Regions from separate parts of the Pantoea sp. X-Soil-ISGK-259 genome, predicted to be linked through region 4. Evidence: predicted binding sites of a transcription regulator. Region 4 holds the regulator's gene; each other region holds the start of a gene.
The links. Region 4 encodes LexA, which represses DNA repair genes until DNA is damaged. Its sites were predicted from a motif close to TNCTGTATGTACATACAGNA; they were not measured.
Positions count from the first base shown of each region.

Region 1: the regulator LexA is predicted to act here: its motif matches at 1,488-1,507, upstream of AC6I77_RS11355 (DinI-like family protein).
Region 2: the regulator LexA is predicted to act here: its motif matches at 1,447-1,466, upstream of sulA (SOS-induced cell division inhibitor SulA).
Region 3: the regulator LexA is predicted to act here: its motif matches at 1,557-1,576, upstream of AC6I77_RS20370 (YebG family protein).

Region 1 covers NZ_AP035986.1:2,385,937-2,389,056, reverse strand. Annotated here, with positions in the region: gene AC6I77_RS11370 (hypothetical protein) at 42-425, shown strand; gene AC6I77_RS11365 (hypothetical protein) at 412-753, shown strand; gene AC6I77_RS11360 (hypothetical protein) at 905-1,171, shown strand; gene AC6I77_RS11355 (DinI-like family protein) at 1,210-1,449, opposite strand; gene iraP (anti-adapter protein IraP) at 1,625-1,924, shown strand; gene AC6I77_RS11345 (DUF6388 family protein) at 2,121-2,444, opposite strand; gene yedD (lipoprotein YedD) at 2,698-3,120, shown strand, end outside.
Region 2 covers NZ_AP035986.1:1,403,334-1,406,453, forward strand. Annotated here, with positions in the region: gene ompA (porin OmpA) at 1-585, opposite strand, end outside; gene sulA (SOS-induced cell division inhibitor SulA) at 936-1,427, opposite strand; gene AC6I77_RS06420 (TfoX/Sxy family DNA transformation protein) at 1,638-2,267, shown strand; gene yccS (YccS family putative transporter) at 2,264-3,120, opposite strand, start outside.
Region 3 covers NZ_AP035987.1:243,537-246,656, reverse strand. Annotated here, with positions in the region: gene AC6I77_RS20375 (Fic family protein) at 1-1,125, shown strand, start outside; gene AC6I77_RS20370 (YebG family protein) at 1,200-1,541, opposite strand; gene AC6I77_RS20365 (SIR2 family protein) at 1,698-2,492, opposite strand; gene AC6I77_RS20360 (non-canonical purine NTP pyrophosphatase) at 2,489-3,049, opposite strand.
Region 4 covers NZ_AP035986.1:289,559-292,678, forward strand. Annotated here, with positions in the region: gene plsB (glycerol-3-phosphate 1-O-acyltransferase PlsB) at 1-819, opposite strand, end outside; gene AC6I77_RS01285 (diacylglycerol kinase) at 948-1,316, shown strand; gene lexA (transcriptional repressor LexA) at 1,422-2,036, shown strand; gene dinF (MATE family efflux transporter DinF) at 2,135-3,120, shown strand, end outside.

The sequences.
Region 1 (3,120 bases), 2.1 Mb from region 4:
GCAATATGTTCCAGCGACCTAACCGGAAAAAGGGGTATGGCATGGAAAGTAGTCTGATTACCAGTATGGGAGCGTTAGTTCTGGGTGGAGGCGCAGCAGCACTGTTCTGGAAACCGTTATTGGCGGGTATCGCGTCAATCGTAACCAGTAACCGAGCGGGCGGCGAAATTATTACCAGCTACAAAGAGCAGGTGGTGTTGCTGAAAGAGAGCAACCTGCTGATACGGGAGGAAAACGATGAATTACGCGAACGGCACGACAGGAATTTGCGGCGAATTTCGACACTCGAAACCGATCTTCGGTTAATCAAGAATGCGGTAGGGATTTTGCTAGCAATGACCGAAACCGATCAAAACGACAAATTTCGTAATGAAGTTGATCGGCTTATCTCAACTCTGGAGGATCGCAGCAATGGCAATGATTGATAATACCAGGGCTCCAATATCATACAGGCGTAAAGTTATCCTCGGCTGCATTCTTCTCAGTTGTTCGATGATTTGCATCCTGATGACGATTATTTTTCTTTATGTCAGTAATACCGCAAACAAACGAGTCGAGGAGATTAGGGCGGATTACCGGGCAATAGCGGCACGACGTGATGAAAGGGTCGAGGTGCTGACGGATAAGGTCACAGCATTACAACATAAGCTTGATGTGATACCGGATCGTACCGCTGATAAAACACTGAGTAGAGTGAAAGAGGTCGTTTCTGAAGACAACCAGACGTCCGCAAAACCGGGCCAGACACCGTAACTTCCGATTATTCTTAGTGCGGCTTCGCTATTATCGACTAGTTTTAAATCTCGGGGCAACATTTTGTACCTGAATGCAGGCCCGATGATTGGCCGGTCGATGAACCGCTAAGCCTAACCACTTTGGATAACTGACCAGAAGGAAATTTAGCATGAGCGATTCAACAGAAACCAAGACCAAAACTGACTATCTGCGTGATGTGACGTCTCAGCTAAAAGAGATGCGCCACTATGCGCAGACCAACACCGAAACGCTGTCCAGCCATTGGTTAGCGTTTGACGCCGGTGAATACAAAGATAAGACGAACGCCGACCGAATCGATGCATTGCTGAATAAGCAGGGCAAGCTGTTGGAAGATTTGGATGCCGCCATTCAGGACATTGAGATTGAAATTAATCACAGCGAGCAGGAGAGCTAAGTCATCTCCCGCTAACTTATGCGGTGGCCGGTAAAGGATTAATCGGCCACCAGCCACATCTCCGCTTCGTCGAACATCTCTTCAACAATCCGCGCAACCGTCGCTTTATCGTTCTTACTCAAATCAGTATCAATCGCGTTACGTTCCATCGGCTTGACCTTAACTTCAATGTCAGGAAACACCCGATGCACCCGCTTTTCCAGCTCCTCACGAATCATCTCGCGGGCACCCGGTAAACCGGCAACGTTGCGCTTGTCATAAATCAACTCAACAAACATGATGGCAATCCATTCAGGGCAAAATCGCTGACATATAATACTGTAAATAAAAACAGTGGCAAGGCATGGCGCGTGATTTCGCGTAAATTTTTATGTCGTGTAAAACACGATCTTCAACTGGAAAAATGCGCACGCATCACGACATAATGACGGCTTACTTTTCAGGAGGTCCGCGATGCGACAACTGGTAATAGATATTCTGCTAAAACTGGCAAAGATGGATGTCGATGCAAAAGAGTTGACGGCGCAGCTTGAAGCGCAGTCCCTGCTGGTTGCAGCGCTGCTGGTGCAGGCGAAACAGGACAACTCGCTGACCATTTCAGAAACGGTGCAGGATGCCATCATTACCGCTTCGCAATCGTCGACCGGGTTTCTGCAATCGGATGTTGATCTGCTGCTGACGCACATTAATCGTCTGCTGGCTGTGGCAAGTTATGTTGAAGTGAAGGGTAAAGCGACGGAAGAGAGAGAGTAGGGCAGGAAAAATTCGCCTCTGGAGATGGATATTTATCAACATCTTCAGAGGCAGTGCAGGCGCAGGCGTCGTTCAGGGATGGTCATGATCCGAGTCCTGCGGAAAAGTGACTACTCTCTTAACCGGGTACACATTCTTCAGCTACTTTCATGCTGGCAGGCGTTGTGCTTTACCGGCCTCTTCTCTGCAGCGCGTATTACAATTCGTTTTTAATGCAAAACTCTTCCCAGCTCATACCCAATGATTCAGCGTGAGATTTGAGATAAGTCTCGATCGCTTCAGCCGCCACCGCTTTATCTGGCTCAGCGAGCTGAATGGAGAAGATCATTCCATCCAGATTCTTCTGGCGCAAAAAGGCCGCATAGATACGTTCGGCATGCCATTCGCGCAATTGGCGCAATGACAGGTTGGCGGCGCGGGCATCGCTTTCAGTTAATTCGTCAAGTGCGGATTGAAAGTCTGGATGCGCGGTAAAAAACATCTCGCGTGCCTGGGCATAGTAAGCTTCTGGCGTTTTCATATTCATATTCCTGAAAATCTATTGCAGCGCGTCAGTGTAGCGGGTTGTCTCCTGCTTGTCAGGCGCGGCAAAGATAAGAGATGAACCTGCTTCGCCAACAATTTTCCGGTTAAAATGCTTTATGCAGACCTCACTACGGGTTTCGTTCTGCCGCAATCATCGTCTGTGTGGCGTCTTAACATCCAGATATCTTGCGTAACGCGGTGGAAAAATTATAACGTAGCCGCCATTGACGTGATCTTAGGGATTAAACATGAAAAAGTGGATGCTGATTGCCGCGCTGGCATTGAGTGGTTGTGCGCAAATCAACGATTATGAAAATGCGGTGCAGACACCGGCACCTGCTGATCTGCAGGGGACCTGGCAAACCGTCGGCCCACAGAGCAGCCTGATCAGCAACAAAGCGATAGCCAGTCTGATCATTAATGCCGATGGCAGCACGCTGGATTGCCGTCAGTGGATGCGGGTGATCGCGAAGCCGGGCAAACTGACCCGATTAAATGGCGATTATGTGAATGTCACACGTAAGATACGGGTGATGCCGCTGGTGGTCGATAATGGCGAGCTGAGCTACGACAGGATGACTCTGCGCAAAGTGGCGCGTCCGACAGTAGAGTGTCAGCAGGCACTGGAAGAAGTCGCAAAGCAGCCAAAAGCCGCCGTGATTCAGAACATC
Region 2 (3,120 bases), 1.1 Mb from region 4:
GCCTACGCTCAGCATGCCATTGTCTGGACGAGCACCAACGGTCTGTGCATCACCGATGTTGTTAACCCACTGGTAATCCAGACGGGTAGCCCAGTTCTGAGTCAGCGCATATTCAACACCAACTGCAGCCAGCGGAGATACGCCGGTGTCGTGGTCGCTGATGCGGCCAGTAGTTGGGTTAGTCTGCGTTGCATCTGCACGCCATACCATGCCGCCCAGACGAGTATACACGTCCAGATCGTCATTAATTGGGTAGCTCAGTTTAGCAGCCAGCTGAACGCCCTGTGCTTTGAATGCGCCGTTAGTCACATTGCCTTTATTAGGCATGCGACCCAGCCAGTCATAGCCCATCTCGAAGCCCAGGTATGGGTTTGCCTGATAACCAACGAACGCACCTGCGCCCAGCTGGCTTTCATGAGTTGGACCGTCATTGTTCTCGTAACCGTGACCGTAGTAGCCAGTGTCGTGATACTGAGACCAGCCCAGTTTAGCACCGGTGTACCAGGTGTTATCTTTCGGAGCGGCCTGCGCTACGGTAGCGAAGCCAGCCAGTGCCACTGCAATTGCGATAGCTGTCTTTTTCATTTTGCGCCTCGTTATCATCCAAATAGGCAATGAGCAAAAAGGTTGCTCTTGGTTTAAATCCTTCGCCGGGTCAAAACGCTCGCTTATGACTCTACCGCAAAAAACGGAGGTTATTGAGCACCCTGGCGAGCTAAAGTCTACAACGAGATTGGAAACTTACAAGTATGATGTGAGGCGCTACTGTAAAAAAACAGCGGTTTATACACAATTTCTAACAATTAGGATGGTCGTAACGTCGCAGCAAAAAGCCCAAAAAACCTGCTAACCCATTGTCACAGCTCGAACTAACAGAATCAGTGGTTTAGCGACAACTGATAAGAATAATAGCCTGGGAAACTTCTTATTTTTACTTAATGAAACAAATCCGACTGAATTTTTATCGCACTTTGCGGTCTCAGAGGCGCTTCCGTTGTCCCACTGGCCCGCAAAATCAAACCCAGCGCTTCACCCTCAGCTGCCGCATTTTCAAGTTGACGACGCTCATTTTCATCAAGATCGTACGGAATCCATGCCAGAACAACGCTGTAATTTCCCGTACGCAACGCTTTAACCATCGCCTCAACCGCATTCAGACGTTCAGAATCGGCGATATGCATACTTTTATCTAATGGTAAGCCTGATTCCTGCAACCAGGTGCGGTTCAGTTTATGTGCCGGTGTTAACCACAACTGCCAGCGTGACTGCTGACTCAGTTGCTGTAATAACGGCAACAGCATCATCTGCATCATACCGGGCTGCTCGCTGTAACGTAACTCAGTAATTCCACCACCCTGCGTGGACGGAACAGAAGAGGACGCATAATGATGAGCATAGCGTGCATTATTAGGATGTTGTGTTCGCATAAGTTAATCACCAGCAGTGGACTGTATGAATATACAGTACTGTCATCCTGGATAAAGATCAACCCAAATTTCTGAAAACGCCTCGCAAAAACGCGACAAGATTAGTTGAAGCACTATTTATTCATTGAACCCGCTGCCACTTTTTTTTATCTTCTAATTACCTGATACACAACGTAATTTACCAGATATTTCTTACATGGAGGTGGTGCAATGAAAAAGATTAACCCGGTTGTCGAGCGCTCCAGAGCGCACCTGGGCCCGTTGGGAACAATTGAGTCCCGGACCCAGTTTGGTGGCTATGCACTGGCTGTCGAAAGCGTGGTTTTCGCGTTAATTAATAAAGATGAACTCTACCTGCGGGCCAGTGAACCCTTGCGGGATTACATTACCGACCGTCCGCTCCAGCCCCTGATTTTTCGCAAACGGGGCAAGTCAGTGAAGCTTGATTACTTTCAGGTCGATGAAGCCTTATGGCGGGATCCTGACCATCTTCTGACGCTCTCCGCGGCCTCTTTAGAAACGGCACAGCGCGAGTTGCAGCACAGACAAGCCTCTCCGCGTTTGAAAGATCTGCCTAATCTCAGTGTACGCATGGAAGTCATGTTGTACGAGGCGGGCGTGATGAGTGTCAATCATCTTTACCAGATGGGAGCCAAACAGTGCTGGCTGAAGTTAAAAGCGATCAACCAGCACGTTGGATTTCAGACACTACTGGCGCTGCAGGGTGCGATTACGGGCCACCATGCGGCCGCACTGCCACTGGCCACCCGTGCCGAGCTGAATGCATGGTTTCAACGCACGCTTTTATCGAAACCAGACTTCAGAGGCGAAGAAGGCTAATCAGCAATAAGCGTGCGGCGCAGGCGAGCCACATCAGGCATTAAGGCTACCAGCAGTCCGAGTTGCTGAAGCACCAGCGGCGCACGCACATCCGCATCTGCGGCCAACTGGCTGATGCGATGAGCCAGTTGATGGCGCATTGTTTCAACATGCTCATCGCTGACTACGTCCGTCTGAAGCACATCCTCAACATAACAAACTGTATCATCCAGCAAGGTCAGCAGTTCTGGTGCCGTAATTTTGTCACGGTGCGCGCCGAGTGCAGAAATGTAACTCAGAAACGAGTGGTTTGAGCAAAGCAGCTGAAAAGCCGATTCGCGCAGTTTCTGACTGGTGCGACTTTCACTGCTCATGTTTGAAACCACGGATGCCAGCTCGGCATCTGCATTGTGTGCGTCACGGCGGGCAATGCGATAGGCGAGACGGTTATCCTTGCCCTGATGATACTGTTCCATGATCGCATCCAGATAGCGGCAGTTCGCTTTCAGGGTTCGTTCAGCCACCGCCGGCAACTGACGAAAGCGCCAGTCTGGCCAGATAAACGCCACAGCCAGCCAGGCCAGGCCACAGCCGAGTAAGGTGTCCACTACGCGTGGCAGGGCGACCTCAAAGCCTTCCCCTAACAGGTTAAAGCAGAGCAGAACCAGCAATGTGATAAACAGCGTGGCCTGCGCATACTGTACCTGCCTGAAAGCGAAGAACAGCACGCCGGAAATCACAATCAGGATTAACTGCCCTTCAATTGAGGGCACCAGCCATAAAACGGGCAGACCAATAGCAATGCCCGCCAGTGTTCCGCCGATACGTAAGGCCAGTCGCCGCTGCGTTGCGTTGTAGTTGGGCTGGCAGACAA
Region 3 (3,120 bases), on a different replicon from region 4:
GACTGGATCTGGCAACAGCCGGAATGGCCCCAATTTCACTGGCAGGATAACGAGCTGCTACCACGCCTGCGCCATTTGCAGCAGCAGCGCGGTTTGCTGCTTGGCCGCGCCAGCCTGCAGTCAGACACTGAATCACAGACGCTGGATACCCTGTTGGGTAATATTCTTTCCTCTTCGGCAATCGAAGAGGAGCGGGTCAACGTGCAGTCAGTTCGCTCGTCTCTGGCGCGCCGGTTAGGCGTTACGGAAACGCAGCCCTATCCGGTCTCCGATCGGTCAGAAGGACTGGCCGCGATGATGCTCGATGCCATCAACAATCGCAGCCAGCCATTAACGCTTGAACGGTTATTTCAGTGGCACCACTGGCTCTTCCCGGCAGATGAATGGACAGTACAGCGCCTTAGCGTCGGGACGCTGCGTGGCAGTGAACCGATGCAGGTGGTTTCAGGACGCATAGATCGTCCCACGGTACATTTTGAAGCCCCACCGCGACACGGACTGGAGCAACAGCTGGCACAGTTCATCGCGTGGTTTAACAGCAGTCAGCATGATGTGATGCTGGACCCGCTACTGCGGGCCGCCATCTGCCATCTGTGGTTTGTCACCCTGCACCCTTTTGATGATGGCAATGGCCGTATCACGCGAGCATTGACCGATCTCGCCCTGGCACAGGCTGACAGCCAGAGCATCCGCCTGTACGCCATGTCTCCGGCAATACTGGCGCAGCGTGCCGGGTATTACCGCATCCTTGAGCAGACGCAGAAAGGCGGCCTTGATATCACCCGTTGGCTGGTGTGGTTTCTGGATATCCTGGATGAGAGCCTGAAACAGGCATTGGATGTTATCGATCGCACACAGTTGAAAGCGCGATTCTGGTTACGACATCAGGGGATGGCATTAAGTCCGGAACAGGTAAAAGTCCTTAACCGGCTGTTAGACGGTGGCGAGCAGGGTTTCGAACAGGGGATAAGCGCCAGCCAGTATCAGAAAGTCGCGAAAGTAAGTAAAGCCACGGCGACCCGTCATCTGGCGGATCTGGTTGAAAAAGGCTGTCTGTTCCGGCTTGAGGGAGGCGGCAGAAGCACCCGCTATCAGGTTAAAACCCGCGAGATACTTACAGATTAATGGGATGAAAGCGGTGATCAAACCGTTATTCAAAAACAGCAACGCCGGAAGGTTCGCTTCCGGCATTGTGGCAATTACGCGGCTTTAACAGCGCGCACTTTCCTGGCAGCAGGCTCTTCAGCCTGATCATCCGCGCCAGCCTCTGACACGGCTTCCGGTTGAGAGACGGAGACTGCCGCTTCCGGCAATTTGCTGGTGCGCAGAATATGCTGAACCGCATCTTTCTGTTCTGCAATCAGCAGGCCCAGGGTTTCAGCCTGAGATTCATCCAGTGCAGGTTGATGCTGTAACAGCCAGTCAGTGAAAGCTTCGGCCATATCGAGCATTTTGTCGTAGGCATCGGCCTCTTTCTTATTGGCAAACGTCATCTTCTCTTCACCCTTTCTGACTACAACAAATTTTGTTTCAACAGCCATCTTTTCGCCCTCAGGTACTGTGTATACATACAGTATATCATGCCGGTTATGCTTTGCCAGCAGAGAATAGAGTTTATCGGTTATGCACCGGCTAACCTTAACCGGGCGCAGGTTTTTTTTATTTTCCTGAGACTTCTCTGCCGGAAACTGCGCTGACTAGACCAGCAGCTCTTCGAGAAACATCGCCAGCGCCTTGCGTGGATCGTCTTCTTCAGAAACGATCACCTCGATCCCCCACTGCCCCAGTACCTCTTTGGCGACCGGGTTATTACGGTTAGTGAACAGATACGATTTTGGTCGCGCCGTCGCCAGCCCGGTGCGGCCCCACATTTTAGTCAGACGGTAAAACAGCAGGCGAATGTTGAAATCACTGATGCTGTAGCCGACAAACAGCACAGAATTGCCCATCACGTCATGGGTCAGTTTAATGTCGAGCGGCGAGTCAAAATAGAGACGTTCGAAATAGCTGCTCTCATCAAGCACGATTGAGGTGTCATCATCGAAGTCACCGTGCAGTTTGATGATGTGGCGCTTATCTTCGGTCAAAGAGACCAGGTCGGCAGCATTGGCCACTTTATAATAGGGTACGCCGTGCGCGTCGTGCGCCGCTTCCAGCCAGCGATCATAGTTAGTAGTGTAAATGCGGGAGAAGTTACCCTGGGTAATCATGGTATGAATTTCAGAAGACCGGACATCGATATCCGGACGGTGCCACTCGCGATCCATCCAGCTGCGCAGCGGGCCTAACGAACCTTTCTTCTGCTTGTAATACTCCGCCAGCGACAGATGCGTGCCATAGGTATTAAAGATTTTGGGATCGTAACCCAGCTCGTTTGCAAGATGCGCAATCAGTTCGTGCCACTCGGGAAGACCAAAATTGCGCGAAATACCGGCACCGGCAAATAGAATCAGTTTGCCGGAATCATAGGCGCGCTTAAGTTCAGGTTTCATGCCACTCCCCGCGAGGTTTTTAAAAAGGTAGCGAAGCGATCCAGCGCAATGCGCCGCATCGAAATCTCATTCTTGAGTTCACCCATCTCCGCAAAGGTCTGGTCATAGCCTTCGGGAATAAAAACACAGTCCCACTGAAAGCCACGTGTCCCGGCAGGTTTCGCGGCGATGGTGCCACGCAGTTCGCCAGAAAACTGATACATTTTACGGCCATCGCAATAGCCCAGCACCGTTTTAGCCGTCACCGCCTGGCTGTCGAGCCCCTGCACCAGCGCGGTAAAGCGCTCAGCGTCCAGGCGGTTCCAGAAGATGCGGGTCAGACCAGCGGGCAGACCATTGAGGCCATCCAGATAGAGGCCGGTATGCTCCACAAACAGCGGTCGCCCAATCAGCGAAAACGCTTTGGTGAGTTTGTCGCGCACCAGGTCGAGCTCGTTTTCAGTCTGAATTTCTTCGATGCGACGGGCAATGGGCAGCACTTCGACCCCGATGGGTTCGAGTATTTTGCGCACCTCAGCCAGTTTTGGTTCATTGGCAGAAAGGAATCTGATTTTCATGGGGCTTCCAGGTTAATTACTCCACCAGGCACTGAATGTTAACGGAAACAGGCGGGCAGGATAAATCACTA
Region 4 (3,120 bases):
GCCCATCACACGGTCGGTGACGCGAATGGCTTCATAGGAGAAGTTAGCAGCGATCTCTTCCATCATCTCAACAGCATTCTGCTGGGCTTTCTCATGGGAGATTTTTTTGCTGCGCGCTTCATCTTCGACGGCTTTTTCAATCGCTTTGGATTGCAGCAGACGATTAAACAGATCCTGACGCGCCGGTAAACGCGGGCCGATCGCCGCCAGTCGCTGACGGGCAAAATGGATGCGTGCCACGCGAGCCAGTTTCTGGGCAATCGACTTGTCCGTACCGTGTTCCGTTGCCATGCGGCGCAGCGAGACGGTCGGCGAGAAGCGGACAAAACTGTCACGTCCGTGCCAGATGACCGCAAAGAATTTCTGCACCCCATTCAGCACACGCAGATGCGGCGTCGCTTCGCCCTGGACTTCACGTCCTGGCGCACGACCAAACATCACGGTGACCGGCAGCATCTGAATATCCAGCTCAGGATTATTGCGATGCAGGTCGAGGTAATCGTGAAAGATTTTTACCGATTCAACGCTGGGCACAAAATAGGGAAATACGCGTGGGCCATTATGAATAAACACGTGGCGCGGCAGCAGCGAACCATCAATCTCCAGCGGAATCAGCGGATCGGGCAGATGATGCCGCAGACACTGTGCGCGTAAAGTCAGTAAGTCAGCCTTCGAATCGTAAGGCAAAACATACATAATAGGTCGGGTCGGATCCAGACCATGTTCAGACACGGGATCGGCCGGAATGGCCTTACTTTTTACCAAAAAGGAGAGTGGTAAATTAAGTAATTTGTAATAGAGTTTACGCCAACCTGACATAGACAACATGAAGCCTCTTGTTAGCAAAGCGCCGCAAGCATACCAGAAAGCGCAGCGAAGATCTGTGGTGGTGCCAATTGCACGCAGCCCAGACATTGACGTCAATTGAATGAAAGGGTTCCCACATCATGGCAAATAATGCCACCGGACTTATCAGAATAGTAAAAGCCGCAGGCTACTCCTGGCAGGGACTGCGTGCCGCCTGGCAGCATGAAGCCGCCTTTCGGCAGGAAGCCCTGGCTGCGCTGGCCGCTATTATTATCGCGTGCTGGCTGGATGTCGATGTGATCGCCCGCATCCTCATGATTGGCGCCGTGGTGCTGGTCGTCATTGTCGAAATCCTCAATAGCGCCATTGAAGCGGTGGTTGACCGGATTGGTCAGGAACATCATCCCCTGGCGGGCCGGGCCAAAGACATGGGCTCGGCGGCGGTACTGATCAGCATCTTACTGGCCCTGTTTGTCTGGGTCGCGCTGCTCTGGACACATTTGCGATAAGCCTTCCATAACGCGCCTGAGGGCGCGTTTTCCCTGACAATCGGTTTCCATTTCGCCAATACCTGTATATACTCACAGCGACTGTATAAACAACCAGGGGGCGGGATGAAAGCATTAACCAGCAGGCAGCAGCAGGTCTATGACCTGATTCGCGACCATATATCTTCAACGGGCATGCCGCCTACGCGTGCAGAGATCGCCGCGCAACTGGGCTTCCGTTCGCCAAATGCGGCTGAAGAGCATCTGAAAGCGCTGGCGCGTAAAGGCGTTATTGAGATCGTTTCGGGTGCATCACGCGGCATTCGTCTGTTAATGGAAGAAGAAGTTTCAGAAGGACTACCGCTGATTGGCCGGGTTGCTGCCGGTGAGCCGATCATGGCGCAGGAACATATCGAAACCCACTACAAAGTGGATCCGGGCCTGTTCAAGCCTTCTGCCGACTTCCTGCTGCGCGTCAGCGGAATGTCGATGAAAGATATCGGGATTATGGACGGCGACCTGCTCGCGGTACATAAAACCCAGGATGTGCGCAACGGTCAGGTTGTCGTGGCACGTATTGATGATGAAGTCACCGTTAAACGCTGGAAAAAGCAGGGTGCTATCGTGCACCTTCTGCCTGAAAACAGCGATTTTGACCCTATCGTGGTCGACACCCGTGCGCAGTCACTGACCATTGAAGGTCTTGCGGTTGGCGTGGTGCGTAACGGCGAGTGGCTTTGATTCTGAGGCCTGCGTGCATTCGCCTTTTCTGATGCTATTCTGTCTGCCCTAATTTTGTTGCCTGCTTTGCTGCAGCGACACTGAGCACGGAACGGCGAATGCGCTTTATCACGGCAACGGATAAAAATCTCTGGCGGCTTGCGCTGCCGATGATCCTTTCAAATATCACCGTTCCCTTACTGGGCGTGGTCGATACTGCAGTTATTGGTCATCTCGACAGCCCTGTCTATCTTGGCGGGGTTGCGGTCGGGACCACAGTGACCAGCTTCCTCTTTATGTTGCTGCTTTTCCTTCGAATGAGTACCACTGGCCTGACGGCACAGGCGTTTGGTGCGGGCGATAAAACCGCTCTGGCACGCGCGCTGACGCAGCCGCTGATCATTGCGCTGCTGGCCGGCGTGCTGTTCATCGCATTGCGTTATCCGATTATTCAGCTGGCGACCCATCTGGTAGGTGGCAATCCTGATGTACTGGAACAGGCGGCGCTGTTTATTCAGATTCGCTGGCTCAGTGCACCTGCAACGCTGGCAAACCTGGTCATCCTGGGCTGGCTGTTGGGCGTTCAGTATGCGCGGGCGCCGGTAATCCTGCTGATAGTGGGCAATCTGGTGAACATCGTGCTCGATCTCTGGCTGGTGATGGGGCTGCACTGGGGTGTCGCGGGAGCAGCAACCGCCACGGCGCTGGCGGAGTACATCACGCTGGGCGTCGGCGGCATCATGGTCTGGCGGGTGTTAAAGCTGCGCGGTATTACGTTTAATCTGCTGAAGCAGAGCTGGCGCGGTGACAGCGGCCGACTGCTGCGACTGAACCGGGATATCATGTTGCGCTCTCTGATGCTGCAGCTCTGTTTCGCCTCGCTGACCGTGCTGGGTGCGCGGCTGGGTCCGGATGTGGTGGCGGTTAACGCGGTATTACTGATGTTCATTACCTTTACTGCCTACGCGCTGGATGGTTTTGCCTACGCGGTTGAAGCTTTTGCCGGCGAAGCGCATGGCGCAAAAGATGGCAGTAAATTGCAGCACGTCTGGCACTCAGCCTGTCGGCAGGCGGTGGTAGTCGCGCTCTTCTTCTCGCTGGTTTA